DNA from 3 places in the Megasphaera sp. SW808 genome. Region 2 is predicted to be linked to each of the others. Evidence: riboswitches for the same ligand, from Rfam matches in the RefSeq annotation. Region 2 holds a riboswitch; each other region holds the start of a gene.
What was found. Region 2 has a riboswitch for ZMP and ZTP ahead of E0L13_RS09705 (formate--tetrahydrofolate ligase). Riboswitches for the same ligand answer to the same signal wherever they lie in the genome.

Region 1 (2,199 bases), on a different contig from region 2:
GCCTACGTCATGGACGCCGATACGGGCGACGAGCTGTACGCCAAACAGCCTGACCTGAGAGGATATCCCGGCAGTACGACGAAGATGATGACCTGTATCGTCGCCTTGGAAAACGGACAAGGCATCATGGATAAGACGATTCGCATTACCGATAAGGCCCTGAGCGTCGAAAGCGATGCCTCTGTCCTCGGCCTGCAGCAGGGCGACCAGATTACCCTGCGCAACGCCCTGACGGGCATGATGCTCGTGTCGGGCTGCGATGCCGCCGTGGCCATTGCGGAAACGGTTGAGCCGACGGAAGATGCCTTCGTCGCAAAAATGAACGCGAAGGCGGCGGCTCTCGGTGCGACCCATACGCATTTCGTCAATCCCCACGGCCTTCCCGACGCCAATCACTATTCGACGGCCCGGGATCTGGCCAAAATTGGGGCTTACGGCATGAAGCTGCCGGCCTTCCGGGATATGGTCAAGCGCAGTACCTTTGACATGCCCTACGTCGACGGCAGCTATAAGCATTGCGTTTCGACGAACGAATTCCTGACTAGCGGGTTCCCCGGAGCAAACGGCATTAAAACCGGCACGACGAATGCCGGCGGGCCGTGCCTCGTCGTTTCGGCGACTCAGAACGGGCGGACGGTCATCGCGGCTATCATGAATTCGGAGGACCGCTACGGCGATGCCCAGGCCCTGATGAAATACGGCTTTTCCGTATTGAAGCCCCTGGAAAACGTCTACATCATCCGCAAGGCCCCGGCAGGTCAGACGCTGACCGAATTGGGCCGGCAGCAGATGGAGCAGGCCAAGGCTGCGGCGGACGCCAAGGCTAAGAGTAAAGCCGCGCAGGAAACAGCTTACGGAACGGACGCCGATACGGCCGACATGGCTGCGGCAGCTGTGAAAAAATCTGCATAATTCTTGACAGGTATGCTCTAAATCCGTATAATCATATCATAACAACGTACCTATACAGTGCAGGACTGACGGAATGAAGTGGAATAACCACGTGGACTGCACGGTGACATACACGCCGACCGTCTGGGCAAGAGTACATCTATTCTTTGTCCAGCCGGCCGGCTTTTTGTATTGCCGCGGCGGGACAAGTCAAAGGAGACGATATCATGAAGAGAAATCGCTGGCTCATTGCCCTGTCCGCCATGGGAATTCATATCTGCATCGGCAGCGTCTACGCCTGGAGCGTCTTGACCAAACCCATTATGGAATCGATGGGCTTTACGCTCCAGCAGACGACGTGGACCTTTTCGCTGGCTATCTTGTTTTTAGGTTTGTCTGCCGGATGCCTGGGAAGCTTCGTCCAAAAGGCCGGCCCCCGCAAGTCGGGCCTCGTGTCGACTTTATTTTTCATTTCGGCTATGTTCGGCACGGCGGCGGCCATGGAGTTCCGCAGCCTGCCGATGCTGTATCTGTTTTACGGCGTCATCGGCGGCATCGGCCTGGGGACGGGATATATTACGCCTGTCTCGACCCTGGTCAAATGGTTTCCCGACAACCGCGGCTTTGCCACAGGCCTGGCCATCATGGGCTTCGGCTTTGCCAGCATGATCGCCGGTCCGGCGATGCAGCTTCTCGTCGCTAATTTTGGCCTGGCGACGAACTTCCTCATCTTGGGCGCGGTGTATCTCGTCGTCATGACAGCCTCGTCCCTGTACTTAGCGCCGCCGAAGGACGACGAAATACCCCGTCCCGATACAGAGCTGGCGAAGCCATCCGGCCCGGTCTATGCCGATGCCATGCCGCAGTTTTCCCTGAAAGAGGCCATGAAGACCTGGCAGCTCTATACGATTTGGTGGCTCTTTTTCGTCAATATCACCTGCGGCATCGCCCTCCTGGCCGTCGCCTCGCCGATGGCCCAGGAAGTCGTCGGCATGTCGCCCATGGCTGCCGCGTCCATGGTCGGCCTCATCGGCTTTTTGAACGGCGCCGGCCGCATCGCCTGGGCGACCGTATCGGATTATATCGGCCGGGCTAATACGTACGTCCTCTTCTTCTTCATCGAGGCCCTGGCCTTCTTCAAGCTGTCGACGGAAACGAACGCTTTCAGCTTTCAAATCGTCGTGCTGCTCATCATTACCTGCTACGGCGGCGGTTTTTCCTGTATGCCGGCCTACCTCAGCGACCTGTTCGGCACCAAGGCCCTGAGCGCTATCCACGGCCGCATCCTTACCGCCTGGGGCGCCGCCG
Region 2 (2,199 bases):
AAGTATCCACTCCGGTCCCGGTAAGCAAACAGAGCGTGCGGAACGTCTTATGCCGGTTGGGGACGATCCCGAATACAGCGGCTCCCCTGCCGGAGCGGAGGCCGAAGGTATCCGAACTGTTCATCGAAGCCGACGAAGACCATGTGGCGATGCAGCAGGGAAACAACCGGCAGCTGCGGCTGGCCTATGTATATGAAGGGAAAGTACCGGAGGGGAGAACCCGGAGAACACTGACTGCAAAGCGAGTATTCACGGGATATGGGATGCCTTGGGACGAAATCAAAGAGTATATCCAAACCGTATACGGCAGCCCGGAGATTACGATTCTGGGAGACGGGGCGGCGTGGATACAGAGCGCGACGGCGTACCTGGAAAAAAGCCGATGCGTCATGGACGGATTTCATGTTGTCAAATACTTGCGGCAGATAGCGGGGACGAAAACGCTCCAACCTCTGTATGACGCCTTGCTGGCCAATGACCGGGAACAATTCTGCCGGGAAGCTGAACAGAAGATACGACACCGTCCGTATCGGAGAAAGGCGATTCGCAAAGGTCAACAATATATCCTGAACCATTGGGAAGGGATTCGGGACTGGCTGCAGAACCGGGAGACATTCGCCAGCAGTACGGAAGGGCATGTTAGTCATATCCTGTCGGCCCGGCTGAGCTCACGTGGAATGGGCTGGAGCAAAGACGGGGCGGAACGGATTGCCCGATTGCGGACGCTGGCAGAAAACGGCGGCGACGTGTGGCGCTATGCCTTAGATTGCCTGACGAAGAAACCCTCCGATACAGTACCAGACCTGAATGAACAGGAATTGACGAGGCAATGCCGACGCCGGCGGCTGCCGTACTGCGTGTATGATGCAGAGCACAGCTGCCGTATGCCGGGGAGCGAAGGCGCATTACACGGAAGATGGATGAAAGATATCCAAAACAGTGGATATCACCATATACATTAGATACTAAAAGGCTGGATTTACATGCCAAGATGTTTCTGTCAAATATATACCCACAACAACTTGACACTGTCTGAAGGGGCAAATGTCATTGACAGTATACGGAGAATTCTTGTATAATAAATCCATAATCATGTGACTGACGGAAGTGGAATCAACCACGGGGAGCATGATTGACGCGAAGCCGACCGTCTGGGCAACCTTTCCAGAAGTGTCGGTATTTTTTTATGCTACGGACAGGAGTGACGCAAATCATGGCACAGGTATTAAGCGATATTGAAATTGCACAGCAGACCACGCTGGAGCCGATCGTAAAGATTGCGGAAAAAGTCGGATTAACTGACGATGATTTGGAATTATATGGTAAATATAAGGCAAAGATTTCCTTTGACGCTATTAAGCGCCTTTCGAAAAACGAAGACGGCAAGCTCGTCCTCGTCACGGCTATTACGCCGACGCCGGCCGGCGAAGGCAAGACGCTGACGACGATCGGCCTCGCCCAGGCGCTGAACTACATGGGTCATAAAGCTGTCGTCGCCCTGCGCGAGCCGTCCCTCGGCCCCGTATTCGGTATTAAAGGCGGCGCTGCCGGCGGCGGTTACTCGCAGGTACTGCCGATGGAAGATATTAACCTCCATTTTACAGGCGACATGCACGCTATTACGGCGGCCAACAATCTTCTGGCCGCTGCTATCGATAACCACGTTCATCAGGGCAACGCCCTGCGCATCGACGTGCGCCGCGTCATCTGGAAGCGCGTCATGGACATGAACGACCGGGCCCTGCGCAACATCGTCGTCGGCATGGGCGGCAAGGTCTGCGGGTTCCCGCGGGAAGACCATTTTATGATTACCGTCGCCTCGGAAATCATGGCGGCGTTGTGCCTGGCCAGCGACCTCATGGACCTGAAGAAGCGCATGGGCGATATCACCGTAGCCTATGACTTGGACGGCAATCTCGTGACGGCCCGCCAGCTCGGCGTCGAAGGTGCTATGGCAATCCTCATGAAGGACGCCATCAAGCCGAACCTCGTCCAGACAATCGAGCACACGCCGGCCCTCGTACATGGCGGCCCCTTTGCCAACATCGCTCACGGCTGCAACTCCGTCGTCGCTACGAAGCTGGCTCTCAAGATGGGCGATATTGCCGTTACGGAAGCCGGTTTCGGCGCAGACCTCGGCGCGGAAAAATTCATGGACATCAAGTGCCGTTTTGCCGGCATCAAACCGAATGCCGTCGT
Region 3 (2,199 bases), on a different contig from region 2:
CGATGACATTGTCGTCGCGGATAGAGCCGCCGGCCTGAGCGATGTAATCGACGCCGCTGCGGTGGGCCCGTTCTACGTTATCACCAAAGGGAAAGAAAGCGTCGCTGCCTAGCGCTACGCCGTGGAGCTGACCGATCCAGGCTTTCTTTTCTTCTCTCGTAAGGGGTTCCGGCTTCTGAGTAAACAGATTCTGCCATACACCGTCGGCCAGTACGTCTTCGTAGTCATCGGAAATATAGACGTCGATAGCGTTGTCGCGATCCGGGCGGCGCATGTCATCGCGGAACGGCAGGGCCAATACCTTCGGATTCTGGCGAAGCCACCAGATATCGGCCTTATTGCCGGCCAGGCGCGTGCAGTGAACGCGGGACTGCTGGCCTGCGCCGACGCCGATGGTCATGCCGTCCTTGACGTAGCAGACCGAGTTGGACTGCGTATATTTCAGGGTAATCAGCGCTACGAGCAAATCGCGCTGCGCCGCTTCGGGGATGTCTTTATTTTTCGTCGGGCGGTTCTGGAACAAGTCGGCCGTAATCTTGGCGTTATTGCGTTCCTGTTCAAAGGTAATGCCGTATACGTCCTTCGATTCGACAGGCTGAGGAACGTAATCGGGGTCGATCTTCAGCACGCAGTAGTTGCCCTTTTTCTTCGTCTTGAGAATAGCCAGGGCTTCGTCCGTATATCCCGGAGCCACGACGCCGTCGGATACTTCCCGTTTCAACAGCGTCGCCGTTTCAGCGTCGCAAATATCCGACAAGGCGACGAAATCGCCGTAGGAGCTCATGCGGTCTGCGCCGCGGGCGCAGGCATAGGCCGAAGCAAGGGGAGATAATTTCAAATCGTCTACATAATAGATTTTTTTCAGCGTATCGCTCATGTCGGTCGCAACGGCGGCACCAGCCGGGCTGACATGCTTAAAGGACGCCGCGGCGGGAAGGCCTGTCGCCTCTTTCAATTCCTTGACCAGCTGATAGCTGTTGAAGGCGTCGAGCAGATTGATGTAGCCCGGACGGCCGTTCATGACTTCAAAGGGCAGTTCGCTGCCGTCTTTCATGTATACTCTTGCCGATGATTGATTCGGATTGCAGCCGTATTTCAATTGCAATTCTTTCATTAGTATTACCTCCTGAAAATAAGAAATTTCCTGGCAAAAATAAAAATACCGACACTTCTGGAACCTTCGCCCAGACGGTCGGCTGTAATGAACCATGCTCCCCGTGGTAGCTCCACTTCCGTCAGTCACATGCTTCTGTTTCATTATACAAGGCGCAGCCGCCCTGTGTCAATGGGAAACAGACAAGGGCGGCGCCTTTTAGCGATATGCTCGCTCAACTTATAATTTCGTCTTATAATACGACTGGCTGGTATACAGTGCCGCCACAGGATTATGGCCCGTTACGCGGTCCTTGACAACCAGCGTCGTCGTCAAGGCCTCGGAATATTTGTAAAATAAGCTGTCGTGGCCGACGCACAAGCCCATGACGATGTTCATATCCGTATGCTCGGCATTGAGCATCTTGGCCTGGAGGATGGGATTGCAGGCGTTGACGCCGACGGCGTTGCATTTTTCGTCAATTCCCAGCTCTGCCTTGGGAACGGCGCCGGCCTTGCAGGCCATGCCGAAGACTTCAAAGCCGTGCTTGCGCAGAATCCCTGCCAGCATCCGCGTTTCCTGTATCAGGCCGACACAAGTCGCAATGCCGATTTTATGGAAATTCATGCGTTTGGCAAATTCAATAGTCTCCTGGACGCGGCACCACTTTAAATAGCCGTCGCATTCGACGCCAGCCGCCGTCTGCATGACCTGCTGATTGTCGTCCTGCTCATACAGTGCTAGGGCTTCTCGTTTCACGTCTTCATCCATGTGCGTCGTCACGCAGAAATCGGGATATTCCTTGTTCATGACGTTGCAGTTCACTACGCCGCAGTCGGCGCAGGAAAGGGTTCGTTCTGCCATTGTCTTCACAACCTTTCCGTTTACTATAACTATTTCATAATCAAATATAACAGCATTCCGTTGAGGCACACCCAGGGAATCCAGGCGATAATCCCCATAAAATGCATGAAGCCCCTTCCCTTGCCGCCTTTATAAGCCAAGCCGGCCGCAAGGATGCCGACAAACAGGCTGACCAGATAATAGACGGCGCTCCACTCCACAGTATAAAAGAGAAAGGCCAGAAACGCCGGTGTGCCGACGCT

Region 1: another riboswitch for ZMP and ZTP. It lies ahead of E0L13_RS10250 (OFA family MFS transporter); the one in region 2 lies ahead of E0L13_RS09705 (formate--tetrahydrofolate ligase).
Region 3: another riboswitch for ZMP and ZTP. It lies ahead of E0L13_RS03925 (phosphoribosylaminoimidazolecarboxamide formyltransferase); the one in region 2 lies ahead of E0L13_RS09705 (formate--tetrahydrofolate ligase).

Annotation. Positions count from the first base shown of each region.
Region 1 covers NZ_SJOT01000031.1:217-2,415, reverse strand. The annotation lists gene E0L13_RS10255 (D-alanyl-D-alanine carboxypeptidase family protein) at 1-912, shown strand, start outside; ZMP/ZTP riboswitch at 964-1,048, shown strand; gene E0L13_RS10250 (OFA family MFS transporter) at 1,119-2,199, shown strand, end outside.
Region 2 covers NZ_SJOT01000027.1:26,004-28,202, forward strand. The annotation lists gene E0L13_RS09700 (ISLre2 family transposase) at 1-962, shown strand, start outside; ZMP/ZTP riboswitch at 1,085-1,164, shown strand; gene E0L13_RS09705 (formate--tetrahydrofolate ligase) at 1,214-2,199, shown strand, end outside.
Region 3 covers NZ_SJOT01000006.1:88,706-90,904, reverse strand. The annotation lists gene E0L13_RS03925 (phosphoribosylaminoimidazolecarboxamide formyltransferase) at 1-1,114, opposite strand, end outside; ZMP/ZTP riboswitch at 1,176-1,253, opposite strand; gene E0L13_RS03920 (DUF1847 domain-containing protein) at 1,334-1,957, opposite strand; gene E0L13_RS03915 (hypothetical protein) at 1,987-2,199, opposite strand, start outside.